Regions from separate parts of the Pseudobutyrivibrio ruminis HUN009 genome, predicted to be linked through region 1. Evidence: predicted binding sites of a transcription regulator. Region 1 holds the regulator's gene; the other holds the start of a gene.
What was found. The regulator HrcA, encoded in region 1, represses chaperone genes, less so after heat shock. The targets are predictions, from matches to a motif close to TGTTAGCACTCNNNNNNNNNGAGTGCTAACA.

Region 1 (16,857 bases):
GTGCATCCACCTCTTCCTTATTAATAAGGATATCAAGCTTAACGAGCTCAGATTTCATGTATCCCTTCATTTCGTAGTCGAATGATGCATATCCGCGGGAGCGGCTCTTAAGAGCATCAAAGAAATCGTAAATGATTTCGTTAAGTGGAAGAGTGTATTTGAGGAGTGCACGTGTTTCTTCCATATATTCCATTGAAATATACTGGCCACGACGCTCCTGACAAAGGTCCATAATAGCACCGATGTATTCGCTAGTAACCATGATTTCTGCTTCAACGATTGGCTCTTCCATGTATTCGATTTCACTAGGGTCTGGAAGATTGCTTGGGTTTGTAAGCTCAATCATTGTGCCGTCTGTTTTGTATACTCGATAAACTACGCCTGGGGCAGTAGTAACTAAATCAAGATTGTATTCGCGCTCGAGTCGTTCCTGAATGATTTCCAAATGAAGAAGACCGAGGAAACCACAACGGAATCCAAAGCCAAGTGCGACAGAAGTCTCAGGCTCGAACTGTAAAGCTGCATCATTAAGCTGAAGCTTCTCCAGGGCATCACGCAAATCTGGGTACTTAGCGCCATCAGCAGGATAAAGACCGCAGTAAACCATTGGGTTAACCTTTTTATATCCTGGAAGTGGCTCGGCTGCAGGAGCATTAGCGTGAGTGATTGTATCACCAACACGAGTGTCGCGAACGTTTTTGATGGAAGCAGTCATATAACCTACCATTCCAGCTGGAAGCTCATCACAAGGAATGAACTGACCGGCACCGAAGTAGCCTACTTCTACAACATCAAATTCTGCACCAGTAGCCATCATTTTGACGCTGTCGCCAACCTTTAATGTTCCTTCTTTTACTCGACAGAATACGATAACACCCTTGTATGGGTCGTAAAGTGAGTCAAAGATTAGTGCCTGAAGTGGCGCCTTTGGATCACCAGTTGGTGCTGGAAGCTGATGTACGATTGCTTCCAAAACGTCGTGAATATTAAGGCCTGTCTTGGCTGAAATCTGAGGTGCATCATGTGCTTCTAAGCCGATTACATCCTCAATTTCTTCTATAACTCTATCTGGATCAGCAGAAGGTAAGTCGATTTTGTTGATGACAGGAATAACATCCAAATCGTGATCCAATGCAAGATATACATTTGCTAAAGTCTGAGCTTCGATACCCTGAGCTGCATCAACAACAAGAATAGCGCCATCACAAGCAGCCAGTGAACGAGAAACTTCATAATTAAAGTCAACATGGCCAGGGGTATCAATAAGGTTGAAAATGTATTCATTGCCATCATCAGCCTTGTAAACAATACGAACGGCTTGAGATTTGATTGTGATTCCACGCTCACGCTCAAGGTCCATATTGTCAAGAACTTGTGCCTGCATCTCACGATCAGTGAGAGTGCCTGTCATTTGTATGATACGATCGGCAAGTGTTGATTTGCCGTGATCGATATGTGCAACAATGCAAAAATTTCTGATTTTACTCTGATCCATAAAACACCTCTATATTAATGTAATTATTTTTGCAAATTAATGAAGATATTTACAAAAATGATTGCCTTCATATATTACCAAAGCTTAGGAAAAATAACAATTATGTAACATTATAAAGAAAGTATAAAAAATATCTTAAGGCGGTTGACAAAAGGGGACCCTAGGTGTAAATTAACATCAGAAAATGATTAGCACTCCAATTAGATGAGTGCTAACAACAAAACAACGGGGAAGAGGTGAATGTATGGCTGATATCGAACTAGATGAGCGAAAAGTAAAAATCTTAAATGCGATTATCAAGAATTACCTTGAGACTGGCGAGCCAGTCGGTTCAAGAACAATTTCAAAATACACTGATTTGAATCTTAGTTCAGCTACCATCCGAAACGAGATGTCAGATCTTGAGGATTTGGGATATATCGTTCAGCCACATACATCGGCAGGTCGTATTCCTTCAGACAAGGGTTACAGATTTTATGTAAACAATCTAATAGCTGAGAAGGATAAAGAAGTTGCAGATATGCATGAGTGGATGATTGAGAAGACTGAAAAGATGGAAAGCCTTCTTAAGAACGTAGCAAAGACACTGGCAAACAACACACAGTATGCAACACTTGTTTCAGCTCCTTCAGTTGTTTCAAATAGATTAAAGTTCGTTCAGCTTTCAGCTGTGGACGAGCATCAGGTGCTTTCAGTAGTTGTTATGGATGGCAACATTGTTAAGAATAAAATCATCAATGTGGATAAGCCGCTTGATAATGAAACAATGTTAAAGCTTAACATGCTTCTTAACACAAACCTAAATGGTCTGACGGTTGATCAAATCAATCTGGCAGTTATTTCCAGATTAAAGGAGCAGGCCGGTATCCATGATGAGATTGTAGAACAGGTACTTGACACCGTAGCAGAGACAATCACTGAAGGTGATGATTTACAGGTTTACACTTCAGGTGCTACCAACATCTTCAAGTATCCAGAGCTTGCTGATTCAAAGAAAGCATCTGAATTATTAGATACATTCGAAGAAAAGCAATCACTCATAGAGCTTCTTAATGATAGTTCAAGTGAAAGTGAGAGCACAGGAATTCAGGTTTATATCGGAGACGAATCTCCAATATCTACAATGAAGGATTGTTCGATTGTTACAGCAACATATGAGCTTGGCGAAGGAGTCAAAGGTACAATTGGTATCGTTGGTCCAAAGCGAATGGATTACGAAAATGTTGTTGACAATATAAAAAGTCTTAAAGGTCAGCTAGATAAACTACTTAAAAATGAGGCTGACAGAAATAAAGGATAAAGAAATTAAGGAGATGTAAATTCGTGGCAGAGAATAAAGAAAAAATGGAAGAGTTCTCTACTGAAGAAGCAGTTAAAGAAGCTATGGAAAATGCGGAAGCGATGGCTGAAGAAACCGAAGCTGATGTGACAGAAGCTTCTGATGAAAACACTTCAGAAGAATCTTCAAAAGAATCTACAAAAGAGGAAAAGGATGGCAAGAAGCCATTCAAGAAAAAAGAAAAGAAAAAAGATAAGCGTGATGAGCAGATAGAGCAGCTCACTGATAGAGTTACTCGTCAGATGGCAGAATTCGAAAACTTCCGTCGTCGTACAGAGCAGGAAAAGGCTCAGATGTTTGGAAATGGCGCAAAGGCCATCATTGAAAAGGTTCTTCCTGTAGTTGATAACTTCGAAAGAGGTCTTGCTACAGTTGAGGAAGGGGCAGATCCATTTGCTGATGGAATGCTCATGATATACAAGCAGTTACTTACAACTCTCGAGGAAGCAGGTGTTAAGCCTATCGAGGCTGTAGGAAAGGAATTCAATCCTGATTTCCACAACGCAGTAATGCATGTTGAGGATGATGAGGTTGGCGAGAACATCGTCGTAGAAGAATTCCAGAAGGGCTACATGTACAATGATTCAGTAGTTCGTCATTCAATGGTTAAGGTTGCAAACTAAGTTATTATAGGAGGAAATAAATCATGGGAAAGATTATTGGTATCGATTTAGGAACAACTAACAGCTGTGTTGCTGTTATGGAAGGTGGAAAGCCTACCGTTATCGCAAATACAGAGGGTGCTAGAACAACACCATCTATCGTAGCATTTACAAAGACAGGCGAGAGACTTGTTGGTGAGCCAGCAAAGCGTCAGGCTGTTACAAATGCAGAAAAGACAATCTCTTCAATTAAGAGAGATATGGGTACAGACAATGGTCGTATCATCGACGACAAGAAGTACTCTCCACAGCAGATTTCAGCTATGATTCTTCAGAAGCTTAAGAGTGATGCTGAGAACTACCTTGGTGAGAAAGTTTCAGAGGCAGTTATCACAGTTCCAGCTTACTTCAACGATGCTCAGCGTCAGGCTACAAAGGATGCTGGTAAGATTGCAGGTCTTGATGTAAAGCGTATCATCAACGAGCCTACAGCAGCTGCACTTGCTTATGGTCTTGATAACGAGCAGGAGCAGAAGATTATGGTATACGATCTTGGTGGCGGTACATTTGATGTATCTATCATTGAAATCGGTGATGGCGTTATCGAAGTACTTGCTACAGCTGGTAACAACAGACTTGGTGGTGATGATTTCGATCAGAAGATTACAGATTGGATGCTTGCAGAGTTTAAGGCAGCTGAGGGTGTAGATCTTTCAACAGATAAGATGGCACTTCAGAGACTTAAGGAAGCAGCTGAGAAGGCTAAGAAAGAGCTTTCATCTGCTACAACTACAAACATCAACCTTCCATTCATCACAGCTACAGCAGAAGGTCCAAAGCACTTTGATATGAACCTTACACGTGCTAAGTTTGATGAGTTAACACACGATTTAGTAGAAGCTACAGCAGGTCCTGTTAACCAGGCACTTAAGGATGCTGGTCTTAACGCTTCAGACCTTTCAAAGGTACTTCTTGTTGGTGGTTCTACAAGAATCCCAGCAGTTCAGGATAAGGTAAAGGCTCTTACAGGTCACGAGCCAAGCAAGACTCTTAACCCAGATGAGTGCGTAGCTATCGGTGCTTCAATCCAGGGTGGTAAGCTCGCTGGCGATGCTGGTGCAGGCGATATCCTTCTTCTTGATGTAACACCACTTTCACTTTCAATTGAGACAATGGGTGGTATTGCTACAAGACTTATCGAGAGAAACACAACTATTCCTACAAAGAAGAGCCAGATCTTCTCTACAGCAGCTGATAACCAGACAGCCGTTGATATCAACGTTGTACAGGGTGAGCGTCAGTTCGCTAAGGATAACAAGTCACTTGGACAGTTCAGACTTGATGGTATCCCACCAGCAATGAGAGGTGTACCACAGATCGAGGTTACATTCGATATTGATGCAAACGGTATTGTAAATGTATCTGCTAAGGATCTTGGAACAGGCAAGGAGCAGCACATTACAATCACAGCTGGTTCTAACATGTCTGATGAAGATATCGATAAGGCAGTTAAAGAGGCTCAGGAGTATGAGGCTCAGGATAAGAAGCGTAAGGAAGCTGTTGATACAAGAAACGACGTTGAAAGCTTTGTATTCCAGACAAAGAAGGCTCTTGATGAAGTAGGTGACAAGATTGATGCAGCTGATAAGGCAGCAGTTGAGGCTGATATTGAAGCAGCTCAGAAGCTTCTTGATCAGTACCAGACTCCAGAGGAGATGAGCGATTCACAGATTGGTGAGCTTAAGGCAGCTCAGGAGAAGCTTACAGAGTCAGCTCAGAAGGTATTTGCAAAGATGTATGAGCAGACACAACAGGCACAGGGCGGAGCAGCTGGTGCAGGCCCAGATATGAGCCAGTTCACAGGAGCAGGTGCTGGTGCAGGTGCACAGTCTAACCCAGCAGATGATGTCGTAGACGCTGATTTCAAGGAAGTTTAATTTGTAAATATGATATGCTGTGAAAAACACATTGTCTTGGCAAGCGCGAGCAGGAAGGCTAAACGTAAGCTTTGAAGGTCTTGGAGTTTTTCACGGCATTTTAATATGTAAAGGATTGATAAATAATGGCAGAACAAAAACGTGATTACTATGAGGTGCTTGGAGTTTCTAAGACAGCCTCAGATAGTGAGATCAAAAGTGCATATAGAAAGCTTGCTAAGAAGTATCACCCTGATATGAATCCAGGTGATGCAGAAGCTGAGAAGAAATTCAAAGAAGCTTCTGAAGCATATGCTGTTCTTTCTGATGCAGACAAGAGACGTCAGTACGATCAGTTCGGTCACGCAGCATTTGAAAATGGCGGTGGCGGAGCTGGCGGCTTTGATTTCTCTGGCATGGATTTCGGCGATATATTTGGCGACATTTTTGGAAGCTTCTTTGGAGGCGGCGGTGGTCGTGCTTCAAATGGTCCAATGCGTGGAGCAAACCTTAGAGCAGCAGTGCATATCACTTTTGAAGAAGCAGCTTTCGGTTGTGAGAAAGAGCTTGAAATCGTTCTTAAGGACGAATGTGCTGCTTGCCACGGTACTGGAGCGAAGCCTGGTACAAGCAAGCGTACATGTACAAAGTGTGGTGGTAAGGGACGTGTAATGATGTCTCAGCAGTCACTCTTTGGTATGGTTCAGAACGTTACCACATGTCCTGATTGTCAGGGAACAGGTGAGGTTATTGATACTCCATGTCCTGATTGTAATGGTACAGGCTATGTCGCTCGTAAGAAGAAGATTTCTGTTTCTATTCCAGCTGGTATCGATAATGGCCAGAGTGTTCGTATCCGTGAGAAGGGTGAGCCAGGTAGAAATGGTGGCCCAAGAGGCGATTTACTTGTAGAAGTAATCGTTAAAAATCATCCTATTTTCCAGCGTAGAGATATGGATGTATACTCATCAGCACCTATTTCATTTGCACAGGCTACACTTGGTGGCGAAGTTATCATCGATACTCTTGATGGCAAGGTATCATACGAGGTTAAGCCTGGTACACAGACTGATACAACAATCAGACTTCGTGGAAAAGGTATTCCTTCCCTTAGAAATAGAAATGTTCGTGGTGACCAGTATGTTACACTTGTTGTACAGGTTCCTACAGGACTTTCTAAGGAGGCAAAGGAAGCACTTCGCAAGTTCGATGAGCTTACAGGTAACACAACAGTTGGCGGTCCAAAGTCAGTAAAGGCTGAGAAAAAGAAGAAGGGCTTTGCAGATAAAATAAAGGACGCTATCGACGATCTATAAAGGATAAAAAATGATTATTAATACAGGGCAGCGCACAGATATACCGGCGTTCTTTCCGGAATGGTTTGCGAACCGACTGAGAGAAGGCTATGTATGTGTGCGCAATCCTTACAATCAAAGTTCAGTAAATAAATATATTTTAAACCCACAGGTGGTGGATGCTATTGGCTTTTGCACAAAGAATCCAGCACCTTTTTTTTCGTATTTGGATTTAGTAAAAGACTATGGTCAGTATTGGTATGTGACAATCACACCCTATGGCAAGGATATTGAGCCAGGTGTTCCAGATAAAAAAGAGGTAATGGAGTCCTTTAAATTCCTCTCTAAAACTGTGGGGATTAATCGAATTGGCTGGCGATATGATCCAATCTTTGTAAATGAAAAATATACAGTCGATTTTCATATTGAAGCCTTCACAAAGATGGCAGAAAATCTTAAAGGATACACCAATCATGTGGTAATCAGCTTTATTGATATTTATGAAAAGGTAAAGAAGAACTTTCCTGACGCAATGGCCGTATCTGCAGAAGATAAGCTTCGTTTGGGACAGGAGATTATTCGTATCGCGAAAGCCAACAATATGGTTGTAAAGCCATGTGCAGAAGGAGATTTTCTTGCTAAATATGGAGCTGATTGCAGTGGCTGCATGACAGTAGATATGTATGAAAAGGCCATTTCTGCTCATTTGAATGTGCCTAAATCAAATGTTAAGCCTGCCAGGGCAGACTGTGCTTGCTATCTTGGAGCAGATATAGGAGCGTACGATACCTGCAGACATTTTTGCAAATACTGTTATGCAAATAATGACTTAAGTCAGGTAAGAATAAATGAAAAACTCCACGACGTTAATTCTCCATTTTTAATTGGAGGATTTCGAGAGGGAGATATAATCCGTGAGGCTAATCAAAAGTCTTGGATTGACAATCAGATGAGCATTTTTGATTTAATATAGATTAGGTGGTTATTTTAATGTTTTTATGGATTTTAGCATCGTTTTGCGCTTTCTTTGTTAAAGGGCTATGTGGATTCGCAAATACGTTAGTGTTTGATACAATACTGGGATTTGGAGTAAACAATGTAAATATTTCTCCAGTGGAGCTGGTACTGGGGTATCCAACAAATGTAATATTGACTTTCAAAAACAGGAGAAAAATAGATAAAAATATCGTTATTCCCTTGATTATTGTGGTTATAGTAGGAAGTCTTCCCGGGGCATTTGTACTTCGATACGTAAATGCGAATATAGTTAAAATGATTTTTGGTGTTATGGTTACTCTTGTTGGCATAGATATGATGTATCGAGAGTATAAGCCCTCCGCTGGAAAGAGTCATAAATTATTTGACATAGTAATTGGAATACTTGCAGGCGCTATGTGTGGAATGTTCGGTGTGGGTGTGCTTTTGGCAGCATTTGTGAGCAAAGTTACAAAGACTAGCACAGAGTTTAAAGCTAATCTAAGCCTCGTATTCATAGCTGAAAACACCTTTAGGCTTGTCACATATATCGTACTTGGGGTAATGACATTTGAAAGTATTAAGAAGGCGTTGTACCTTGCTCCGGTAATGCTTTTCAGCCTTTGGCTTGGCATGAAGTGTGGGGATATCTTGGATGAAAAATTAGTAAAGAAGCTTGTAATTGTATTCCTAATAATCTCAGGAATTGCTATGATAGTAAATAATATGAACATAATATAAGAAAACGCCTAGAGCAAATGCTCTAGGCGTTTTCTTATATTATGCTACGCATTCCTCAATAGTCTTTTCATCAACAAGTGAATTGATATCAAGAATAGAGATAAGCATATCTGTCTTTTTACCTACACCTGAAATAAATGACTCATCAGACTTAATGAAAGGAGATGGGTATTCAATTTCTTCGCTAGAAATAACCATTACTTCTTTTACGGAATCAACTACGATGCCAACCTGCTCGTTTTCGTTGATGTTAAATACGATAACGCGTGTATCCTTTGTGATGATTTCCTCACCGTAGTTCATACGCTTGTGCATATCAATTACAGGAATTACGTGTCCTCGTAAGCTAATCATTCCCTTGATATAATCAGGAGCAAGAGGTACATCAGTAATCTCTGGCATCATAATAATAGTGTTGATATTGATGATATCGATGCCGTAAACCTCGTTATTTAAAGTGAAAATAATATATTGCTTTTCGTCAGCGTTATTATTTGTTTTAGTAATTAAATTAGACATTTCTAATCCTCCAAATGACTATAATTACCTTACTTGAAGAACTTCATCTCTTCATTTAACTGCTCAGCGATGTCTCTAAGATTAGTTGCAGATTCTGCAAGGTTTGTAACTGTAGCTGAAAGCTCTTCAACTGAAGCACCTGTTGTTTCTGATGATGCAGCGTTTTCCTCTGAAATAGCAGAGAGTGATGACATAGCGTTTGCTACTACTGTGTTTGAGTTTACGCAGTTGTTTGCTTCGCCAGAAATCTTTGAAACGCTAGCTACAGTTTCTTCGATATCCTGAAGCATTCCCTCTACAGCGAAAAGTGTCTCGCCAAGGGCCTTCTGCTGTTCCTCGTTTCCGTTCATAACATGAGCAGCAGCAGTAACAGCCTGCTCTGCCTCAGCTAAAAGCTGATCCATAAGGATTCTAATTTCTGATGCAAGGTTTTCTGAATCATCAGCAAGCTTTCTGATTTCCTCAGCAACTACAGCGAAGCCCTTACCTGCCTCACCAGCTCTAGCAGCCTCGATAGAAGCGTTAAGTGAAAGAAGGTTTGTCTGAGCGGCGATGCCAGAGATACCTTCAACACGCTCGTTGATGTTTGCAACTGCGTTCTGAGTTGAAGAAATCTTAGATGAAATCTCTTCAATCTTTGATGTCATTTCAGAGCTTGTAGCCTGAAGAGTAGCAAGAGAGTTGCTTGAAGCTTCTGATGCTGACTTCATACGCTCTGCAAGGTTAGACATATCGTTTGTAGAAGACTGTACATTGTCTACAGCTGTTGTGATCTGGTTTGTGCTATCTGCAGCTGACTGGATTTCCTCAGCCTGCTCTACAGCACCACTAGCAATCTGCTGTACTGCTACAGCTACTGATTCTGTTGTAGCGGCAATCTGGTTTGCCATCTCTGATAACTCGTCTGAAGACTCACCTACAGTGTTTGTAGAATCCTTAATATGACCTACGATAGCTGAAAGCTTATCAATAAGAGAGTTTGCATTGTTGATCATCTGACCAAATTCGTCAGCACGCTTTGTAAATTTATCTGTTTTCTTAAACTCACCGTTAGCTAATGCAGATAATACCTTGTTTACCTCAAGCATTGGCTTTGTGAAGTTGTTTGCAATAATGATAGAAAGAACTAATACAGCTATAACCATAGCGATACCAGTAAATATAATTAACATTGCGCCCTGTCTAGCTTCAGCGACAATGTCCTTCTGTGCCTTAGCTGCACAGATTACGTAACCTGATGAAGCATTTCTTACGTAGCTTACGTATACAGGGTAACCCTTTGCTGTACTAATATAGAAACCAGTCGTATCCTCTGAGGTCATATATGGTGAAGAAGAGAAGTTCTGAGCTTCATCTGTTGCTGCGATTTCAAAATCTGAGTGAGCAACCATATCAGCATTCTTATCTACTACGAATGCTTCCTCAGCATCTTCTGCTAATAATGTATGAATATCATCTGGGTTTAATGTTTTATGTACAACACCGAGAACTGTAGTACCGTTTGTATCAAAGATAGGTACAGCTACACAAATGTTTCTTGAATTTGTAACTGAGCTTACGAATACATTAGATACGTAAGTTTCACCCTTTATTGCAGCCTGGAAGTAATCTCTTTCGCCGATGTTCTTTAATTCGCCATCATCACTACGAAGTACCATATCACCATTTGTATTAGACATTACGATAGTATTGTCATCGTTGAATGACTCATTAATTTGTACCATCTGAGCCTTTACTACTGATGAATCTTCGAGCTCACCTTTTAAGAAAGCGATTGTCTCTGGAGAAGAAGCGAAGCTTCCAAGTGATGTCTCGGCTTTGATTAGCATCTTGTCTATTTCAGACTCGATGAACTTTGCTTGCCAGTCCAAATTCTGTTTTGCTGTTTCCTTAGCACTGTTAGTTGAGCTGTTATAGCTGATTGCTACGGCAACTAACAAAGGAACAATTGAAACCATGAGCATAATAGAGATAAGTTTTGTTCTTACGCTCTGTTTTTTTGTTTTCTGTGTTGTTGTCTTTTTCATTCTATTCCTCCGTGAATAATGAACATGTTTTTTCTATCAGTGTTATAAGTTATACTCAAAACACGAGTCGCAATATTAACATGGTTTTGTAACTATGTATAGTGTTTTTGCACAATTTTTTATCTCCAATTTGTTTATGTTGCTCAACTACAGGTTGACGACTGGATTTTTTTGAATGATCATTTTTGCAATTTTTCCTTGCAAGAATACTTGAAGTAGAAAACCGAAAAGGTGTAAAATAGTTTCCAGATGAACAAGCTTCATATTAATATTTCAATAATTTCGGAGGGGAAATATGTTGCAGGAAAGTATAAAGAAATTAGTTCAGTATGGAATTGATACAGGGCTTACACCAGAGTGTGAAAGAATCTACACAACAAATCTTTTACTAGAGTGCATGAAGGAAGATGAGTACACTGATCCTGATTGTGATTTATCAAATATTGTATTAGAAGATGTGTTAAAGGATTTGCTTGATGAGGCAGTTAATAGGGGAATCATTGAAGATTCTATTACATACAGAGATTTGTTTGATACAAAGCTTATGAATCAGCTTTGCCCTAGACCATCACAGGTTATTGATAAGTTCAATGACATATATAAGAAAGAAGGCCCAGAGGCTGCTACAGATTTCTTCTATAATATGAGTCGTAATTCTGATTATATTCGTACATATAGAGTAAAGAAGGATTTGAAGTGGACCACAGAAACAGATTATGGAACACTTGATATTACAATCAATCTTTCAAAGCCAGAAAAAGATCCAAAGGCTATTGCAGCTGCTAAGAATGCGAAACAATCAGCATATCCAAAGTGTCAGCTTTGCATGGAAAATGAGGGATACGCTGGACGTACAAATCATCCAGCCAGAGAGAATCATCGTATCATTCCTATCACTATTAATGATAGCAAGTGGGGATTCCAGTATAGTCCTTATGTTTACTATAACGAGCACTGCATCGTATTCAATGGTGAACATACACCAATGAAAATCGAACGTGCCACATTTGTTAAGTTATTCGATTTTGTTAAGCTTTTCCCACACTATTTCCTTGGAAGTAATGCAGACCTTCCTATCGTAGGTGGTTCTATCCTGAGCCATGATCATTTCCAGGGTGGTCATTATACATTTGCAATGGAAAAAGCTCCAATTATTAAGGAATTCTCTGTGAATGGATATGAGGATGTAAAGGCAGGCATCGTTAAATGGCCACTTTCAGTTATTCGTCTTCAGTGCAAGGATGAGAAGAGAATCATTGATCTTGCAGAGCATATATTGAATGCATGGAGAGGTTATACTGACGAAGCGGCGTTTATTTTTGCAGAGACTGATGGAGAAAAGCATAATACAATTACTCCTATCGCGAGAAAAAGAGGAGAGTTGTTTGAGCTTGATTTAGCTCTTAGAAATAATATTACAACAGAGGAACATCCTCTTGGAGTTTATCATCCACATGCTCATTTACATCACATTAAGAAAGAAAATATTGGTCTTATTGAGGTAATGGGACTTGCTGTTCTTCCTAGCCGACTTAAAGGTGAAATGGAGCAGCTTGCAGACTACATTGTAAATGGCAAGGATTTAAGAAGTAACGAAGTTCTTGAAAAGCATGCTGATTGGGTCGAAAGCTTCTCAAAGAATTATGATAAGATTGATGAAAGTAATGTAAATGAAATTCTTCAGCAGGAGATTGGAAAGGTATTCTGTGAAGTCCTTGAATGTGCTGGCGTTTATAAATGCACAGAAGAGGGAATGGAAGCATTCATGAGATTTGTAAATACTTTGTAAAGATATTAATAAAGCCATCTAGTTAGAAGCTAGATGGCTTTAGGTTTTATATGTCTGAATAATTAACAATCTGATTACGACCATGATTCTTTGCGTAGTATAAAGCTTTATCTGCTTTGTCAACACACTGCTGATAAGTATCATTTTTGTCGTAGCAGCAGAGTCCCATAGATATTGTTATAGGACAAACACCATTGTCTGATTGCTCAATTTCTGAACGAAGCTTTTCGGCTGTTTGCAATGCGTTATTAATTGTACAATCCACAAGAATTATAATGAATTCCTCGCCACCCCAGCGAATAATGTAATCATCTTTTGAAAGATGATTCTTGATTTTAGTAGATACATATTTAAGAATTTCATCACCAGCTTCGTGACCGTAAGTGTCATTTACTTTCTTAAAGAAGTCAATGTCAAACATGAGAACTACAATATCTTTTTCCAATGAAAATTTATCTGTTGCTGGGTCAATTATTTCATTTATGATATATCGATTATTAACGCCTGTGAGCTCATCTGAGACAGAACTGATTTCCAATTGCTTTTTTATAAGGTATTGATCCGCGTAGGAATTCTCCAAAATCCAAAGCATAATAACAACACCAATATAAAGCGGAATTGCAAGGGCTAACATGATGGTGTAGTACTCATAATGATTCCACATATTTGAAATAATGATATTGGCCATCAAAAGAGCGTGCAAAACTATGTGGTATTTTAGTGGAGTAGCAAAACCAATCGCCAGGAAAGCAAAGTGCATGATAATGAAGCCTTCACGAGCATAATCCCTATTCTCCAGATGATAAATGGCCCATATTGTACACCACATAGCTGCATGTGGCATCAAATAATATAGAAGGGTTCCCCATTTGTAATCAATTATTCTTGGATAAAGAATTAAAAACAGGATAAGAGGTATTACAATGGAAAATCGAGGAATTACTGTCTCAGTTGCAAATCTTCCATATAAAATGCAATCGGAGATGAAATAAGACATCTCTAAAAGGCCGATTAATATGGCAGAATATCCACTAACAACCCTGAAATAATCAAATTTGGATTGATAAAAACTATTTAATTCATCTTTTCTTATTTTTCGAGTTAACATAAGTTTGATTATACGACAGGAAATAACTATACACAACGTTACATTACGTAACGTAACGGTATATACTTGAAAATTTACAAAATTAGTATAGAATAGTTTAGGATTGCATTTTTATGTAAGTCTTAAATTAATTTGATTTTATGCGAGGTATAAAATGAGTAAGGTTAGAACACGTTTCGCACCATCTCCTACAGGAAGAATGCATGTAGGAAATCTTCGTACAGCTCTTTATGCTTACCTAGTAGCAAAGCACGAGGACGGCGATTTTCTTCTTAGAATAGAAGATACAGACCAGGAGCGTCTTGTTGAGGGTGCTGTAGATATTATTTATAGAACACTTGCTGCTACAGGTCTTATCCATGATGAGGGACCAGATAAAGACAAAGGCTTCGGTCCATACGTTCAGTCAGAGCGTCAGGCACAGGGAATTTACCTTAAGTACGCAAAGCAGCTTGTTGAAAAAGGAGAGGCATATTACTGCTTCTGCGATGACAAGCGTCTTGAAGAGTGCAAGCAGGTTATTGGTGGAAAGGAAATCCACATCTATGACAAGCATTGCTTAAACCTTTCAAAGGAAGAGGTAGAAGCAAATCTTGCTGCTGGAAAGCCTTATGTAATTCGTCAGAACAATCCTCGTACAGGTACAACTACATTTGTAGATGAGTTGTACGGAGAGATTACAGTTGATAACGCAGAGCTTGATGACATGATTCTTATCAAGTCTGATGGATATCCAACATATAACTTTGCAAACGTTGTTGATGATCACCTTATGGGAATCACACACGTTGTTCGTGGTAATGAGTACATTTCTTCATCACCTAAGTACAATCGTCTTTACGAAGCTTTTGGTTGGGAAGTACCAAAGTATATCCACTGCCCACTTATTACAAACGAAGAGCACCAGAAGCTTTCTAAGCGTTCTGGCCACTCATCTTATGAAGATTTAATTGAGCAGGGATTCTTGACAGAAGCAGTTGTTAACTTTGTTGCTTTACTTGGATGGTCACCTGAAAACGATAACGAAATCTTCTCATTAGATGAGCTCGTTAAAGAGTTTGATTATCACCGTATTTCAAAGTCACCAGCAGTTTTTGATATTACAAAGCTCAAGTGGATGAACGGAGAGTACATGAAGGCTATGGACTTTGATAAGTTCTATCAGATGGCTGAGCCTTACCTCAAGGAATACATCAAGGGTGATTATGATTTAAAAAAGATTGCAAAGATGGTTCAGACTAGAATCGAAATCTTCCCTGACATCAAGGATCATGTAGATTTCTTTGATGCAGTTCCTGAGTATGACAGTGCAATGTATACTCATAAAAAGATGAAGACAAATGAAGAGTCTTCACTTGCAGTTTTAAAAGAACTTCTTCCTGTTCTTGAGGCACAGGATGACTACTCAAATGATGCTTTATATGCACTTCTTTCTGGATTTGCTGCAGAGCATGAGTACAAGAATGGATATGTGCTTTGGCCAGTACGTACAGCTGTTTCAGGTAAGCAGATGACTCCTGGCGGTGCAACTGAGCTCATGGAGATTCTTGGTAAAGAAGAGTCTATTAAACGAATCAAAGCAGCTATTGAAAAGCTGTCTAAATAATTTAATACATGCAGATAGAGTCGGGAAACCTCTATAAAGAAACGCGGTTATCTATATTTTATGAATCTTAATGATAGCCAACAAAAAGCAGTTTCACATATGAATGGGCCATGTCTTGTGCTGGCAGGGCCTGGCAGTGGGAAAACTGCAGTGCTTACAAGGCGTGTTATGGCCCTTATAGAATCTGGTGTACCGGCTCGAGAAATCTTGGTGATTACATTTACCAAGGCTGCGGCTTTAGAAATGAAGGAACGTTTCGAAAGGTTATCAGATGATATTCATCCTGTGACTTTTGGGACGTTCCATTCTTTATTTTGGGGAATTCTACAAAAAGAAATTGGTTTTAAGTCTACAGATATTATCATGGAAAATACTAGGACAAAAATAATTAGAGAGGCTATGGCGCGGGTAAATTTAGACCATGATGATAGTTTGCTTGTGAAAAGCTATTCATCAGAGCTTTCTTTTATAAATAATCGAGTTGGAGGGTTGGATAATTATTTGCCAAAGTCTGTAGACAAGAAGGACTTTAAAGATTTTGTATTAGCCTATGAAAATCTTAAAGCTAAATATCATGTTATAGATTTTGATGACATGTTAAAGAAAGCGTATGAACTCTTTTATAGCAAGCCTGAAATACTTGAAAAATGGCAAAATCGATTTTCTTATTTTCTTGTAGATGAAATGCAAGATATGAATGATTTGCAATTTCAGTTAATTAAGATGCTTTCTACTAGAACAAACAATATTTTTTGCGTAGGAGATGATGACCAGTCTATTTATGGATTTCGAGGAGCAAATCCGAAACTAATGGATGATTTTAGAAGACAATATCCGGATTGCAAAGTTGTTGTTCTTGACTATAACTATAGAAATCCTGCTAATATTGTGAAAAAAGCAGGTAATTTGATATCAAAAAACACCATGCGTTTTCAAAAACAAATAATGGCAACTGCTGAGGAGGGGAAACTATGTGTAGAGGAACTGAAATCCGAAGGGGATGAAGCTGATTACATAATTTCAAAGGTAAAAGAGCTTAATAGGGAGGGGACATCCTTTGATGAAATTGCTATTTTGTATCGTAATCATTCTGATGCAAGGTATATAGTTGATAAACTATTAGAGCAGAAAATTCCTTTTTATTTAAAAGAGAAAATGCCTAATATTTATTCTCATTTCATTATTTCCGATATGGAAGCATACTTTCAGATTGCCATTGGAAATGAAACGCGAGCTAGACTTTTAGCTATCGTAAATCGCCCTAATCGATTTTTACATAGAAGAAGTGTGGAATATAGAGGAAATTTGCAAGGAATAAAGTCCTTTTATAAAGATAATCCAGGCTGCCTCAGGGCTACAGAGGCGTTAATTGCGGATGTGAATTTGATAAGCAAAATGTCGCCATGCGCTGCGATTAATTACATAAAGAATGTAATGGGATATGA
Region 2 (16,857 bases), 1.8 Mb from region 1:
TGCAGGAGCCTTAGATGCATCGTATTCAACGTTTGTTACAGGAATCTTTCCACCAACTTCTGCTGTGTACTTCTGAGCTGTGTCGTCTGTGAAGTACTTCATAAGAGCAGCACAAGCTTCTGGATGCTCTGTTGTTGAGCTCATAGCAAGTGAATCAGACTTAGCAATTAATCTGTCGCAACCTGGGAACTGGAATACACCACACTTAGACTCGAAGTCTGGGTTTGAACCATTGATCTGTGCAATTGCCCATGAACCCTGGATAAGGATAGCAGCTTCTTCGTTGTAGAAGTTTGCTGTAGCTACATCATTTGTATCACCAGCAGCTGTTGGCTGGAAGTACTTAGAAAGTTCAACAAGCTTTGTTGCAGCTGACTCGAGCTTTCCATCTTCCCAAGAAGCACTACCGTCTGCAAGAGCTGCAAGGTCAACACCTTCCTCTTCGCAAAGGTAACCAGCTACCATTGAAAGGCACCATGCTGTACCAGCTGAGATTGAGATTGGTGTGTAACCTGCTGACTGAAGCTTGTCACATGCTGCAAGCATTTCATCCCAGTTTGTAGGAACTTCTACACCAGCTTCTTCAAACATTTCTGTGTTGTAGAAGCAGCAAGCTGCAGCTGTGTTAAGAGGTACTGCGTAAATCTTTCCATCATATGTCTGCTGTGTAAATACAGCGTCGCTTGTGAATGTATCTTTCCAGCCATCCTGTGCAAGATAATCATCAAGTGGAGCAGCAACTCCTGGCTCTACATAATCTGTAAGGTTAGGACCAGGGCTGACAATAAATACATCAGGTGTATCGCCTGCAGCTACAAGAGCGTTTAACTTTGCGTAATACTCTTCAAGGTTTGTTGTAACTACATTTACGTGATACTGTCCTTCGTAATCTGCGTTGAATCTGTCGATAACATCTTTGTAACCAAGAGAGATAAGATCCTCAGTTGCATTTAAGTCATCCCAGAACATCCAAGTGATTTCCTCTACTCCATCAGCAGATGTTGATGAGCTAGAGCTTCCTGACTGGCCACAACCTGCAAATAAAGAAGCGACCATCATTGTTGATAAGATTGCTGATAATAATTTTTTTCTCATACCTTTCTCCTTTTTTTCTTAGATAGCAGTTTGTTATAAAAACCCCAAATAAACTGCTTCGTTGTTGTTAACCTAAATGTAGCACACAGATTATTCACATTCTTATAAATTGTTGTTTCTTGATTATCAAATCTTGCCATAGTGGTACGGCACTCTATCGGTGATTTGTATATGATTTCCGAAAGGCTATGACGCAAAATATGCATTATGCACAAAATGAGAGAAATATAAATTGAATTTGATAAAAAATGTCTTGATTTTTTTGACAATTAGAGCAAAAATTGAAAACAAGAATTATTGCTAATTGTTGCTATAGGGGGAATTTACAAATGATAGAGACTTTAGATGGCATATTTGAGACTGTCCATTATAAGCAAAGCACCACGCTAAAGCTTTATGATAATAGAGAATACGAGGATTATCCAAAGCATTGGCATCCTGCTATTGAAATAGTAATGCCAGTGGAAAATGGATATACAATGCTGTTTTCAAATTCAGAAGTGTATTTAAGGGAGAAGGACATCTGCATTATATGTCCTGGATGCGTTCATGCTATAAAGGCACCTGAAACCGGTCGTAGAATCATCTTTCAACCAAATACTACATATCTGAGATTTCTTAGAGAATTCGAGGTTTTAATCTCATTTATGTCACCATATGCAATCATCACGCCAGAGGAATATCCAAGCATTCATGAGCAGCTTGTAAAGATGCTGATAGAAATAAAAGAGGAGTATATGGCAGGCACATCTTTTTCAGAACTTAGTATATATAGTAAGATTTTGGAAATGTTTAAGCTGATAGGACGAAACTATTCAAGCAAGTCCAACAAAACAAACGACACCAGTATTTCTTCAAAGGAGGATTATGCCAACAAGTTTGTGGAAATCTGTGATTATATAGACAGCCATTGTTCAGAAGATTTGAAGCTGGATGAGGTTGCAGATATGAGCGGCTTTAGTAAATTTTATTTTGAAAGACTATTCAAGCAGTTTACAGGTACTAGCTTCTATAAATACGTTAATCAAAAGCGTATTGCTAAGGCATCAGAGCTTTTGATTGAACCGGGAAATTCTGTTACTGATGTAGCACTTAACTGCGGATTTATGTCTATTTCTTCTTTTATTAGAATGTTTAAGCTTCAAAAGGGATGCACTCCTACAGAGTTTAAAAGCATGTATTGGAGCCTTGAAATTGAAAGAAATGGAGAAAAAGCAGAACTTGTACAGTAATTATACAACTTGTACACTCCTTATAAACGGCTAAAATATAATATTTTAAATCAAAGAAATACAACTTGTGCCGACCGCTGGACAAGTTGTATTTTATTTATATACGGTAAACGTTTTAGGAGGAGGGTAAATCTTATGAAAACACAGCTTAACTACAAGTTTTGGTTCTGCACAGGTTCTCAGGATTTATATGGAGACGAGTGCTTAGAGCACGTTGCAGCACACTCAAAGGAGATTGTTGAGACTTTAAACAAGTCGGGACGTCTTCCTTTTGAGGTAGTATGGAAACCTACAATGATTACAAACGAGGTAATCAGACGCACATTTAATGAGGCAAACAATGATCCAACATGTGCAGGTGTAATCACATGGATGCACACATTCTCGCCTGCAAAGTCTTGGATCCTTGGACATCAGGAATACAGAAAGCCACTTTGCCATCTTCACACACAGTACAATCGTGAGATTCCATACGCAACAATGGATATGGATTTCATGAATGAGAATCAGGCAGCTCACGGTGATAGAGAGTATGCTCATATTCTTTCAAGAATGGGTATCGAGAGAAAGACAATTGTTGGCTATTGGCAGGATGCTGAGGTTCAGGACAAGCTTGCTTCTTGGATGCGTACAGCAGTTGGTGTTGTTGAATCTAGCCACATTCGTGTAATGAGAGTAGCTGACAACATGAGGAATGTTGCAGTAACTGAAGGTGATAAGGTAGAAGCTCAGCTTAAGTTCGGATGGGAAGTTGATGCTTACCCTGTAAATGAAATTGCTGAGGCAGTTGCAGCTGTTTCTCAGTCTGATACAAATGCTCTTGTTGATGAGTATTACAGCAAATATGATATCTGCCTTGAAGGTAGAGACCCAGAGGAATTCAAAAAGCACGTTGCAGTTCAGGCACAGATTGAACTTGGCTTTGAAAGATTCCTTGAGGAGAAGAACTATCAGGCCATCGTTACACACTTTGGTGATCTTGGTTCTCTCAAACAGCTTCCAGGTCTTGCAATCCAGAGACTTATGGAAAAGGGATATGGCTTTGGCGCAGAAGGTGACTGGAAGGTTGCTGCCATGGTTCGTCTTATGAAGATTATGACAACAGGTATGAAGGATGCTAAGGGAACTTCAATGCTTGAGGATTACACATACAATCTTGTAAAGGGCAAGGAAGGAATTATCCAGGCTCACATGCTTGAGGTTTGCCCAACACTTGCTGATGGTCCTATTCAGATTAAGGTTCAGCCTCTTTCAATGGGTGATAGAGAGGATCCAGCTCGTCTTGTATTCCAGTCAAAGGAAGGCAAGGGTATTGCTACATCTCTTATCGACCTTGGAAATAGATTCCGTCTTATCATTCAAGATGTTGATTGCAAGAAGGTTGAAAAGCCACTTCCAAAGCTTCCAACAGCTATCAACTTCTGGACACCACAACCAGATTTCTACACAGGTACAGAAGCTTGGTTACTTGCAGGCGGTGCACACCATACAGCATTCTCTTATGATTTGACAGCAGAGCAGATGGGCGACTGGGCTGCAGCAATGGGAATCGAAGCTGTTTACATTGATAAGGATACAAAGATTCGTGATTTCAAGCGTGATCTTGCACTTGGAAATCTTGTATACGGTAAATAAATTGCCATTAGAAAGTCATAAATTTGATTGAAGGCAAAGGTTAAAAGCATTAAACTTTTAGTAGTTAAAAACTAGAAGAAATTGGCAAAATTGCCAGCACAGAAAGAAGGAGAAATAAAATGAAGTTATTTGTTGACACTGGAAAAATTGAGGACATTAAGAAGGCTAACGATCTTGGAGTAATCTGTGGAGTTACTACAAACCCATCATTGATTGCTAAGGAAGGTGGACGTAGCCAGGAAGAAATCCTTAAGGAAATCGCATCTATCGTAGACGGACCTATCTCAGGTGAGGTTAAGGCAACAACTGTTGATGCAGAAGGTATGATTAAAGAGGGCCGTGAGATTGCAGCAATGCATCCAAACATGGTAGTAAAGATTCCTATGACTGCAGAAGGACTTAAGGCTGTAAAGGTTCTTTCAGCTGAGGGCATCAAGACAAACGTTACATTAATCTTTTCTGCAAACCAGGCAATTCTTGCAGCTAATGCAGGTGCTTCTTATGTATCTCCATTCCTTGGAAGATTGGATGATATCAACATGCCAGGTATCGACCTTATCCGCGACATCGCAGAAATCTTTGATATATATGGATATGATACAGAAATCATCGCTGCATCAGTTCGTAACCCAATCCACGTTACAGACTGCGCTCTTGCAGGTGCTGACATTGCAACAGTACCATACAAGGTAATCGAGCAGATGATTAATCATCCACTTACAACTGCTGGCATCGAGAAATTCCAGAAGGACTACATCGCGGTATTCGGAGAGTAATTTTTTTCATAAAGTATGAATAGCTGGTAGGCTTGTAGCCGTAACCAGCGAGATATATTGGGGGAATTTACACATGAATATTAATGAGATAATTGCTGAGGGCAAGAAGACAGCCCTTGGTATTGAGTTTGGCTCTACACGAATCAAAGCTGTTCTCGTTGATGAGGAGAATAAGGTTTTGGCTCAGGGGGATCATGAATGGGAGAACCATTTAGATAATGGTATCTGGACATATCCTCTTGATGAAGTGTGGGCTGGACTTCAGGATTGCTATGCAAAGCTTAAAAAAGACGTAAATGATAAATACGATGTTAAGCTTACAAAGATTGGTGCCATCGGATTTTCAGCTATGATGCATGGTTATCTTGCATTCGATAAGAATGACAATCTTTTGGTTCCATTTAGAACATGGAGAAATACTATCACAGGTGAGGCTGCAGCAGAGCTTAGCAAAGAGCTCAACTTCAACATGCCTCAGCGCTGGAGTATTTCACATTATTATCAGTGCATCCTAAACAAGGAGCCACATGTAAAAGATGTCGCATACTTCATGACACTTGCTTGCTATGTTCATTTCAAGATGACAGGCAAGAAGGTAGCAGGTGTTGGTGAAGCATCTGGTATGTTCCCTATTGATTCAAAGACATGCCAGTATGACACAGCAATGCTTGAAAAGTTCAACAAGCTTGCAGCTGCCCATGGTGTTACTACAAAGGTAGAGGATTTAATGCCAGCTGTTTTAGTTGCAGGTGACGATGCAGGAACTCTTACAGAGGAAGGTGCAAAGCTTCTTGACCCTACAGGAGAGCTTGAGCCAGGCTGCCCACTTGCTCCACCAGAAGGTGATGCAGGTACAGGTATGGTTGCAACAAACGCAGTTTCAGCAGGTACAGGAAACGTTTCTGCTGGTACATCAGTATTCTCTATGGTAGTTTTGGACAAGCCATTATCAAAGCCTTATGAGGAAATCGATATGGTTACAACTCCTACTGGTGAGGCAGTTGCAATGGTTCACTGCAACAACTGTACGTCTGATTTAAATGCGTGGGTTGGAATATTCAAAGAGTTCGCAGATGCGTTTGGAATGGATGTTTCAATGAACGATATTTACGGCACACTTTATCGCAAGGCACTTACAGAAGATGCAAATTGCGGTGGCGTTGTTTCTTTCAACTACTTCGGTGGCGAGCCTGTTGTTAATGTAAACGAAGGCCGTCCAATGGTAGTTAGACAACCAGATGCCAAGTTTAGTCTTGCAAACTTCATGCGCTCAAATCTTTACGGCGCACTTGGAGTATTAAAGATTGGAAACGATATTCTTCTTAAGGAAGAGCATGTGAAGGTAAAGTCTATCACTGGTCACGGCGGATTTTTTAAGACAAAGGGTGTTGGTCAGTCTGTTCTTGCAGCAGCGCTCAATGCTCCTATCACTGTAATGGCTACAGCAGGCGAAGGTGGTGCCTGGGGTATGGCTGTTCTTGCTAATTATCTTCTTCGTGAGGACAAGAGCAAGAAGTTACAGGATTATCTTGATGAAAAGGTATTTGCAGGTCAGGAATCTACAACAATGGAGCCAGATGCTGATATGGTAAAGGGCTACGATGAGTGGATGGTTGACTACCGCAAGGCACTTAAGGCTGAGGCATGCGCCGTGGAGTCGTGGCGATAAACTGAGTTTAATTATTCAATGAGCTGGTAGTCAGCAAGCTCTTAGAACTCTCAAGTGAAACATATGTTGAACGGAGAGTTACTAAGGCTTGTAGACGTGACCAGCGGACTAGGGGTATAGAATATGTTAGAAGAATTAAAAAAGCAGGTTTATGAGGCTAATATGGAGTTGCCAAAGCGTGGGCTTGTTACTTATACTTGGGGCAATGTTTCTGGAATCGACAGAGAGTCTGGAATATTTGCAATTAAGCCATCAGGTGTAGAATACGATGAGCTTAAGCCTGAGGATATGGTACTTGTAAACCTTGATGGAGAGGTTGTAGAAGGAAAGTACAAGCCAAGCTCAGATACAGCTACTCATGTTGAGCTTTATAAAAAGTATGAAAATATAGGAGGCGTAGTTCATACACATTCTACATACGCAGTAGCTTGGGCACAGGCAGGAAGAGATATTCCTTTGTATGGAACAACTCACGCAGATTATTTCTGTGGACCTATCCCATGCACTAGAAATCTCACTCCAGAAGAAATCGATGAGGCATACGAAGTAAATACTGGAAAGGTAATCATCGAGACATTCGAAGAGCGAGGCGTTAACACAAAGTACGTGCCAGGCGTTATCTGCAAGAACCACGGCCCATTTACATGGGGCAAGGATGCAGACCAGGCAGTATATAATGCAGTAGTGCTCGAAGAAGTAGCAAAGATGGCACTCTTCACAGAGCAGGTTAACCCAAAGGTTGAGCCAGCTCCAGATTGCATCAGAGATAAACACTTCTATCGTAAGCACGGAGCAAATGCTTATTACGGACAGAACTAAATAAAAATAATGTTGGGACCGCATTGCCAGTAGGTGATGTGGTCTTTTTTTCGTTGCATAAAATTTAATTGTTGACAAATACCCTATGGGGGTATATTATCGTCTTAACGAGGAAGATACCCCTCGGGGGTATATAAAGGAGCGATAATCATGGGAAATAAGGACGAATTAATAGAGGAAACTTGCGAATGCTGTTGCTCTGGCAAGCACAAAAGTCGCGAGGATAAAGAATTTAAGGATTTGATGAATCGTCTCAAAAGAATTGAGGGGCAGGTTCGCGGAGTGGAAAGCATGCTTGAGAAGGATGCGTATTGTACAGATATTCTCATGCAGGTTTCTGCCATCACATCAGCTCTCAATAGCTTCAATAAGGTATTGCTTGCAAATCATGTAAAGACATGCGTTGCAGACAACATCCGCAATGGCGACGAAGAGGTGGTAGACGAGCTTGTTGCGGTTCTACAAAAGCTTATGAAGTAAGCACCGGAAGGAAGCTTCGATGTAACTTATTGTTTAGGTGATTATCGGCATATTTTGTTAAGTTAAAAATGAAGCAAGAAATATTACACTTAAAAAATGAGAAACCTGTTAAGTGAATATAAGAAAAACAGAAATAAACTTAAAACTAATTAAAAAGATTTAAGTATGATTAAGTTTATTAGCAAGATTATGATATTCACTTAACAATTTATGTAAATATGTAAGTTTATTTTGTTTATTTCAGAATAGACTTAAGAAATTCAAAAAGTAGAAGTATAATTTTAAGTTTTTTCTTGTAAATCATAGATTCACTTAATAGGAGTTTATAGTTTTAAGTGTGATCTATTAAATTTTGAAATTCACTTAACTTTTATCTGGTTTATATATAAGTGAATCTGAAATATTGATAATAAAACTTAACACAATAGAAAAACACAATTAGATTTGGAAGGAAGTGATATATTGGAACAATATAATGTGACAGGCATGAGCTGCGCGGCATGTCAGGCTAGGGTGGAAAAAGCTGTATCCGCAGTTCCTGGTGTGGACAGTTGTGCAGTTAGTCTTCTAACGAATTCAATGGGAGTTGAGGGAAATGCAGACTCTGCTGAAATCATAAAGGCTATCGAGAATGCAGGCTATGGTGCCAGCTTAAAGGTAGATGGTTCTACAGGAGCAAGTGCTTCAGTGCCAAATTATGATAATGAGCTTGCTGATACAGAGACTCCAAAGATTAGAAATAGATTAATCGCTTCAGTGATACTACTGATCCCTCTCATGTATGTGTCTATGGGGCACATGCTTTGGGATTGGCCTCTGCCAGGTTTTCTGGATGGAAATCATATCGCTATGGGATTGTATGAAATGCTTCTTACAATCGCGATTATGATTATCAATCAAAAGTTTTTTGTCAGCGGATTTAGAGGGCTCATGCATGGTGCACCTAATATGGACACTCTTGTGGCCCTTGGCGCCACAGCATCCTTTGGATACAGTGTATTTGCTTTATTTGCAATGACATCAGCTATGGTTGCTGGCAATATGGACAAAGTCATGGAATACATGATGGAGTTCTATTTTGAATCAGCGGCTATGATTCTTACACTGATTACAGTTGGTAAGTTACTGGAATCTATTTCAAAGGGAAGAACCACCAATGCCCTAAAGGATTTGATGAAGCTTGCTGCCAAGACAGCAGTTGTATTAAAGGATGGAGTAGAGACAGAAGTCCCTATCGAACAGGTCAAAATAGGAGATAGATTTGTTGTAAAACCTGGTGACAATATCCCGGTGGATGGAATCGTTGTAGATGGAAGTAGTGCAGTTAATGAATCTGCCCTTACAGGTGAAAGTATTCCTGTTGATAAGACAGTAGGTGATTCGGTTTCGGCTGCCACAAGCAATGAAAGCGGCTACATGGTATGCGAAGCCACTAGAGTTGGTAAAGATACAACACTTTCTCAGATTATCCAGATGGTTAGTGATGCAGCAGCTACAAAGGCGCCAATTGCTAAAATCGCAGATAAGGTATCAGGCGTGTTTGTTCCAACAGTTATCGTAATTGCGATAATCACATTTATTGCGTGGATGCTTGTTGGTCAGCCTGTGGGCTATGCTCTTGCTAGAGCAATTTCTGTCCTTGTAATCAGTTGCCCATGTGCCCTTGGCCTTGCTACACCTGTTGCCATTATGGTAGGAAATGGCATGGGAGCCAAGAATGGCATCATGTTCAAGACAGCTGTATCTCTTGAAGAAACAGGAAAGGTTCAGATTGTCGCCCTTGATAAAACAGGTACAATCACAAAAGGTGAACCAAAGGTGGTTGGTATCTTTGAAGCCGAGGATGTGGATGATGTGGATCTTCTTCGAGTTGCCTTCGCAGTAGAGAATAAATCAGAGCATCCGCTAGCTAAAGCTATTGTAGAAAATGGCCTGGAAAATGGTATGGAGCCAGCTGAGGTTACAGACTTTAAGGTTCTATCTGGAAATGGAATCACAGCTATTTTGGATGGAGAGGAAGTCTACGGAGGAAACCTTGACCTTATAAAACAGCATGTGACTGTTAGTAAAGAAATAATTGAGCTTGCAGATAGACTAGCGGAAAAAGGCGAGACACCATTATTCTTTACAAAGAATGGCAAGTATCTCGGAATCATTTCTGTTGCAGACGTTATTAAGGAAGATTCTGCAGAAGCAATAGAACATTTGAAAAACTTGGGCATCCACGTGGTAATGCTTACTGGTGACAATGAAAAGACTGCAGCAGCCATAGCAACGGAGGCAGGTGTGGATGAAGTTGTAGCAGGAGTAAAGCCAGAGGGCAAAGAGGAAGTAATCCGAGCATTGCAGCAGTACGGCAAGGTTGCTATGGTAGGCGATGGAATCAATGATGCGCCAGCACTTACCAGCGCAGATATGGGAATTGCCATTGGTGCAGGTACAGATGTTGCTATCGATGCAGCAGATGTAGTTCTTATGAAGAGCAGACTTTCAGATGTTGCAGCAGCAATCAGACTCAGCCGCGCAACATTAAGAAATATTCATGAGAATCTATTCTGGGCATTCTTTTACAATGTTATTGGAATACCACTTGCAGCAGGCGCATACATACATGCATTCGGCTGGACTTTGAATCCAATGTTTGGTGCAGCAGCTATGAGCTTATCAAGCTTCTGCGTTGTAACAAATGCGCTTAGATTGAATCTATTCAAGATGCATGAACATGGCAGGGATAGAGCAATCAAGAATTCACTTGGTCATGAAAAATTATTAGTTAATAGCCAGTACTTATTAGATGGAGAAATAAAGGAGGACAAATCAACAATGGAAATTACAGTAAAAGGAATGATGTGCGCTCACTGCGAAGCACACGTAAAGGAAGCCCTTGAGAAAATCAACGGAGTAGAAGAGGCTACAGCAAATCACGAGGCAAATCTTGTTACACTTAAGACTTCAGATGATGTTGCTGAGGCAGATCTTAAGGCTGCTGTTGAAGGCGCAGGCTACGAATTCGTAGGCATTAAATAGTAATGCAAATGTCTGACAAATTATAAACAAAATATTAAATAATTATAAATTATTAGCACTCGTGCTTGACGAGTGCTAATTTTAGAGTTATAACATAATCACAAAGAGGAACAAAAGAAGTTCTTCTTTAACCACATTAACAATCAGGCTCAAAGAAGCCCGTAAATAAAAGGAGGTAAGTATTATGTTAATGCCTAGTATTTTATCAAATGATTTTATGGATGATTTCTTTGGAGTACCACGTGTCACAGGATTTGGAAGAAATTTCGATAATGACTTCTCAAGAATGATGACAACAGATGTTAAAGAAACCGAAAATGGTTATCAAGTAGATATGAATCTTCCAGGATTCTCAAAGGAAGATATTAAAGCCGAGTTGAAAGATGGATATCTTACAATCAAAGCTGAAACAAATCAGAACAACGACAGTCAGGACGAAGATGGCAACTACATCCGTCGCGAGCGCTACACAGGCTCTTGCAGCAGAAGCTTCTATGTAGGTGATAACATCACACAGGAAGATATTCATGCAGCATACAAAGATGGAGTTCTTACCCTAAGTGTACCTAAGAAGGAAGAAATTCCTCAGAAAGATGAAACAAAATACATAGCTATTGAAGGATAACTTGTATTAACACAAGCTCAAATCCCTAGTGTGGCTTAACTTTTTCGAAGGCTACTACCTAAACTAGTTTATCCTAGTTTAGGTAGTAGTCTTTTTTGTGTTTTGGTATAGTTTAGTGCTAAATACTTTTGCAAGATAAAGAGTAATCGACTTGGCGATAAGAATGTCGTCTAGTTACGCCACACTGCCCTTGAAAACTACTGCCTATTTCTTATTTTTTATTCTAGGCAGTAGTCCCCCAGCGCAGACCAGAGGCTTTGCCACTTATGAGGTGGCCTAGCATTAGCTGTATTAAGCATTAGAGCATAATCAACTTGTATAAACCCCAATATTTAATTTTAGTATAATTTAATAAAACTGCTACAAGGTCTAGTATTACTATATACAGATGACACTATATGTGCTATTATGCTGTAAAAGGGGAGATTATAATTTATGGAAACAACAGATATTTTATTTAGAACGCATTTAAATTATCAAATTGAAGCTAATAGCGATGAGGAGCAAGTTCGGCAAGTTACGCGGGACGAAATCGAAAACATTGACCTACATCGCTGTACTTTCTCTGACTTCAAAACTTTTCTTACTTACATTCGAGACAATTACCCAGATTATTATTTTAGTGATGCTGCTATTGAGGCGGTTAAGCCAACAGGCTTTGATGAAAATGAAAAATATGATTTTGTATCTTTAACGGACTATGCAAAGCACACGGCAATCACTATTGGTAATATGACATTATTTAATGAACTGCAAAAGCTGGCTAGTGCTATAGAACTTAGCAATATAAATCAATACGATTTTGATCCTCAGCCACCAGTATACGAAGAATTAGGTAGCTGTGTAGTCGGTGGAGCCAATATTGATGCATATAAACTGACTGCATATTTCCATGAAAGTAGCACAAAAGAAAGGCCAATTGTTGCAGTTCGTTCATATTCCATTGGTACAAAAACATATTTGCTTAATCCGGATATTATCGATATTCATTCTATTTATAAGCCTAATGCCACATTAATGGAGGCATTTGCTTACATGTGTTATGAAGACTATCGTCAGCATCGTACATCGCAATCTTTTGATAGACTTCTAATTAGTGGGGATGTAGATGTAGAAAGTTTGGAAGATATGTATTCCAACCACTATGATTTACGCGTATACGATAGAACTAATTGATAAGCTGTTCCACAAATTCTTAAATAATTATTAATTATTAGCACTCGGACTTGTCGAGTGCTAATTTTTGTGTTAGAACATAATTACAAGATAAATAACGGGTGGAGGTGAGATTATGAACATCCAAAAATTTACACAAAAATCAATCGAAGCAATTAATGCATGCGAAAAAATAGCCATGGATTATGGCAATCAGGAGATAGAGCAGGAGCATTTGCTGATGGCGCTGTTACGCCAGGAGAATGGATTGATTCCATCATTGATTAGCAAGATGAACATCGATGTGGAACAATTCAAAAATGCTGTAGATGCAGCACTTCAAGCCAGAGTAAAGGTGCAGGGTGGTGAACTTCGAGTAGGTCAGCATCTCAATTATGTTCTTACTTATGCTGAGGACGAAGCTAAATCAATGCGTGATAGCTACGTTTCTGTTGAGCATTTGATGCTTGCCATGATTAAAAAGCCAAGCACACCTATTAAGAATATTTTCAAGGCATTCAATATTACAAGGGATTCATTCCTTGCAGTGCTTGCAACTGTCAGAGGAAACCAAACCGTAAATACGGATAATCCAGAAGCAACCTATGACACACTTGAAAAATATGGATACGATTTGGTAGAAAGAGCTAGAGAAAATAAGCTTGATCCTGTAATCGGTCGTGATGAAGAAATCAGAAATGTCATCAGAATCCTTAGCCGTAAGACAAAGAACAATCCAGTTCTTATAGGTGAGCCTGGTGTTGGTAAAACAGCAGTTGTAGAGGGCTTGGCTCAGCGTATTGTTAGAGGCGATGTGCCTGAAGCACTTAAAAACAAAAAGGTATTTTCACTAGAGATTGGCTCAATGATCGCAGGTGCCAAATATCAAGGTGAGTTTGAGGAAAGACTGAAGGCTGTTCTTGATGAGATAAAAAACTCAGATGGCGAAATCATCTTATTTATAGATGAGCTTCACACAATCATCGGTGCTGGTAAAAATGGTAATGGCGGTCTCGATGCAGGAAATATGTTAAAGCCAATGCTTGCTCGTGGCGAGCTCCACTGTATCGGTGCCACAACCCTTGATGAATACCGTGAGTACATTGAAAAGGATGCTGCTCTTGAAAGACGTTTCCAGCCTGTAATGGTTGACGAGCCAACAGTTGAAGACACAATCTCTATTCTTAGAGGACTTAAGGAGCGCTACGAAGTATTCCATGGAGTAAAGATTACCGATGGCGCATTAGTTAGTGCAGCAACACTTTCTAATAGATACATCTCTGATAGATTCCTTCCAGATAAGGCTATCGATCTTGTAGATGAGGCTTGTGCACTTATTAAGACAGAGCTTGATTCCATGCCAGCTGAAATGGATGAGATGAATCGAAGAGTTATGCAGTTGGAAATCGAGGAGGCTGCTCTTAAGAAAGAGACAGATAGATTATCGCAGGAGCGACTTGCAGATTTACAAAAAGAATTGTCAGAGCTTCGTGACGAATACAACACAAAGAAGGCTGCATGGGACAACGAGAAAAAGCTTGTTGAGGATGTGGCAAAAATCAAAGAAGAGCTTGATGATGTGCAGGGCCAGATAAAGGTTGCACAGCAGAAATACGATTTGGAAGAGGCTGCAAAGCTTCAGTATGGTAGACTTCCAGAGCTTGAGGCGCGACTTGCAGAAGCAGAAGAAAAGCTTAAAGCTAGGGATACAGGCCTGGTTCATGAAAATGTTTCAGAGGAAGAAATAGCAAGAATCATTTCAAGATGGACAGGTATTCCTGTAGCAAAGCTTAATGAAACAGAACGCAGCAAGACTCTTCATCTTGATGAGGAATTGCACAAACGAGTTATGGGACAGGATGAGGCTGTAAAGCTTGTGTCAGAAGCTATAATTCGTTCAAAGGCAGGAATAAAGGATCCAAGTAAGCCAATCGGTTCTTTCCTTTTCCTTGGACCTACAGGTGTTGGTAAAACAGAGCTTGCAAAGACATTAGCTCAGGCACTATTTGACGATGAAAACGCCATGGTTCGTCTTGATATGTCGGAGTACATGGAAAAATTTAGCGTCAGCAGACTTATAGGAGCACCTCCAGGATATGTAGGATATGACGAGGGCGGTCAGCTTACTGAGGCAGTTCGCCGTAAGCCATATTCGGTAGTACTTTTTGATGAAGTAGAAAAAGCGCATCCAGATGTATTCAATGTTTTATTGCAGGTACTTGATGATGGTCGAATCACCGATTCACAAGGCCGTACAGTTGATTTCAAAAATACAATTATTATTTTAACCAGCAATATCGGTTCTCAGTATTTGCTTGAAGGAATCGACGAGACTACTGGCGAAATCACCCAAGCGACAAATGATTTGGTAATGAATGATTTGAGAAATTCATTCAGACCGGAGTTTTTAAATCGACTGGACGAAATCATCATGTTCAAGCCACTTACAAAGAGCAATATTGGTGGAATAGTAGATTTGATTATGGCTGAGTTGAATGGTAGACTTGAAGACAGACAGCTAAAGATCGAACTTACTCCAGCAGCAAAGCAGTTCGTCATTGATCAGGGCTATGACCCAGTATATGGTGCTCGTCCTCTTCGTAGATACATTCAGAAAAATGTGGAGACTATGGCAGCTAAAATCATACTTGCAGGAGATATAAGTGAGGGCTCAACAATCACAATTGATTCAGATGGAACCAAGCTGTTTAGTTAAGACACAGGAGGATAATGCATTATGTCATTTCAAACTTTCATGTTTAAGTATATGGCAGCAAAGGGGGACAAAAAGAGGGATTCTACATTGACAATACCAGATGATATTCAACTTGAAACAAACATCAACTACCTTGGAAACAATGATAAATATAATCTTTTAGATGTTTATTTCAAGAAGGGCACAAATGAAACTCAACCTACAATTGTTAGCATCCATGGTGGTGGATATATCTACGGCACAAAGGAGATTTACAAACACTATTGTGTATATCTTGCAGGCCTTGGGTTCACAGTTGTTAATTTCAACTACCATTTGGCACCAAAAGCTAAGTTTCCATCTCAGCTTAATGAAATCAATCAGGTAATGCAGTGGATTGTGAAAAATGCCACTCAGTACAATATTGATATTAACAATGTATTCTTAGTGGGCGATTCTGCTGGAGCGCAGATGTGTAGCCAATATGCAGCTATCTTTACAAATCCAGAGTATGAAAAGCTATTTCCTTTTAGCACACCACAGGAAATAAATGTAAAGGCCATTGCACTCAATTGTGGCATGTACAAATTTGGCCTTGAAGCAGGTGGAAAGGGAAATGAAAAATTTACTCAGGACCTGTACAACATGTACGTTGGCAGAGACGATGATGAAGTAAAGAAACAGCTTGATGTGTTAGGTCAGATTACTGAAAACTTTCCACCAGCATATGTTATGACATCCTACTATGATTTCCTGAAAGCTAATGCAGAGCCTATGTACAATTTTCTTAAGGACAAGGGAATTGATACAGAATGGAAGCTGTATGGAGAGGAAGGTCAGGAATACATGGGACATGTGTGCCATGTAAATATGAATCTTGAAGAGGCAAAACAAATCAACCAGGATGAGGCTGCTTTCTTCAAAAAATATATAAAATAAAGGATTCCACTTATTTAGTGGAATCCCTGTATATAACATCAGTTTCGATGTATGTTTTCTTATATGGCATAAGAGGATTTGCAATTCTAGAAAGAAGAATTTCTGCAGCTGTGTAACCCATAGAACTGCTATGGATTTTAACGGTTGTGAGGCTTGGCTCTAAAAGGGCTGCCTCAGGGGCATCATCAAAGCCACACACCTTTACATCTGCAGGAGCATCCTTGCCTAATAATCTAAGAGCCTTTAAAACCGACATTGCCAAGAAGTCGTTTGCACAGAAAAACAAATCTGGCATGGTTTTAAGGGCTTTTATTTTTTCGCTAAGCCATAAAACATCTGAATATGGACAACTGTCATCCTCTAATATGCAGTTTGCTGTATCTATATTAATTCCTCTATCTGCAAGAACAGACACGTATGCTTGCCATCTCTCAAAGAATGATTGGCAGTGGAAACGATCACCTACGAAAGAGATATTCTTGCAGTCTTTTTTTATCAGAGTATCAAGCATGTGATAAGAGCTTGATAGATTTTCCATATACAAGACGTCGGCATTGATATCGCAGCGATGGGATATAGGGCTATCTATGAATAGAAGAGGTATGTTTTGTTTACACAAGAACTCGCTGTACTTTTCGGAAAAAAGCTCTATACATAGAATGCCGGCAATATTATCAATGTTAAGATTGCTAGGAAAACATAGATTGTCT

Region 2: clpB (ATP-dependent chaperone ClpB) is a predicted target of HrcA. The motif match lies at 12,570-12,600, and genes of this name have one in related genera.

The regions. Positions count from the first base shown of each region.
Region 1 is NZ_JNLH01000001.1:1,912,703-1,929,559, forward strand. It holds gene lepA (translation elongation factor 4) at 1-1,495, opposite strand, end outside; gene hrcA (heat-inducible transcriptional repressor HrcA) at 1,740-2,795, shown strand; gene grpE (nucleotide exchange factor GrpE) at 2,840-3,457, shown strand; gene dnaK (molecular chaperone DnaK) at 3,481-5,373, shown strand; gene dnaJ (molecular chaperone DnaJ) at 5,499-6,668, shown strand; gene BO15_RS0108610 (DUF1848 domain-containing protein) at 6,679-7,620, shown strand; gene BO15_RS0108615 (sulfite exporter TauE/SafE family protein) at 7,638-8,363, shown strand; gene BO15_RS0108620 (chemotaxis protein CheW) at 8,403-8,882, opposite strand; gene BO15_RS0108625 (methyl-accepting chemotaxis protein) at 8,912-10,909, opposite strand; gene galT (UDP-glucose--hexose-1-phosphate uridylyltransferase) at 11,205-12,698, shown strand; gene BO15_RS13255 (GGDEF domain-containing protein) at 12,745-13,806, opposite strand; gene gltX (glutamate--tRNA ligase) at 13,961-15,412, shown strand; gene BO15_RS0108645 (ATP-dependent helicase) at 15,473-16,857, shown strand, end outside.
Region 2 is NZ_JNLH01000001.1:88,166-105,022, reverse strand. It holds gene BO15_RS0100470 (ABC transporter substrate-binding protein) at 1-1,095, opposite strand, end outside; gene BO15_RS0100465 (AraC family transcriptional regulator) at 1,425-2,327, shown strand; gene araA (L-arabinose isomerase) at 2,463-3,962, shown strand; gene fsa (fructose-6-phosphate aldolase) at 4,082-4,738, shown strand; gene BO15_RS0100450 (xylulokinase) at 4,812-6,407, shown strand; gene BO15_RS0100445 (L-ribulose-5-phosphate 4-epimerase) at 6,531-7,226, shown strand; gene BO15_RS0100440 (metal-sensing transcriptional repressor) at 7,377-7,706, shown strand; gene BO15_RS0100435 (heavy metal translocating P-type ATPase) at 8,169-10,733, shown strand; gene BO15_RS0100430 (Hsp20/alpha crystallin family protein) at 10,918-11,358, shown strand; gene BO15_RS0100425 (hypothetical protein) at 11,794-12,534, shown strand; gene clpB (ATP-dependent chaperone ClpB) at 12,650-15,229, shown strand; gene BO15_RS0100415 (alpha/beta hydrolase) at 15,251-16,147, shown strand; gene BO15_RS0100410 (LacI family DNA-binding transcriptional regulator) at 16,158-16,857, opposite strand, start outside.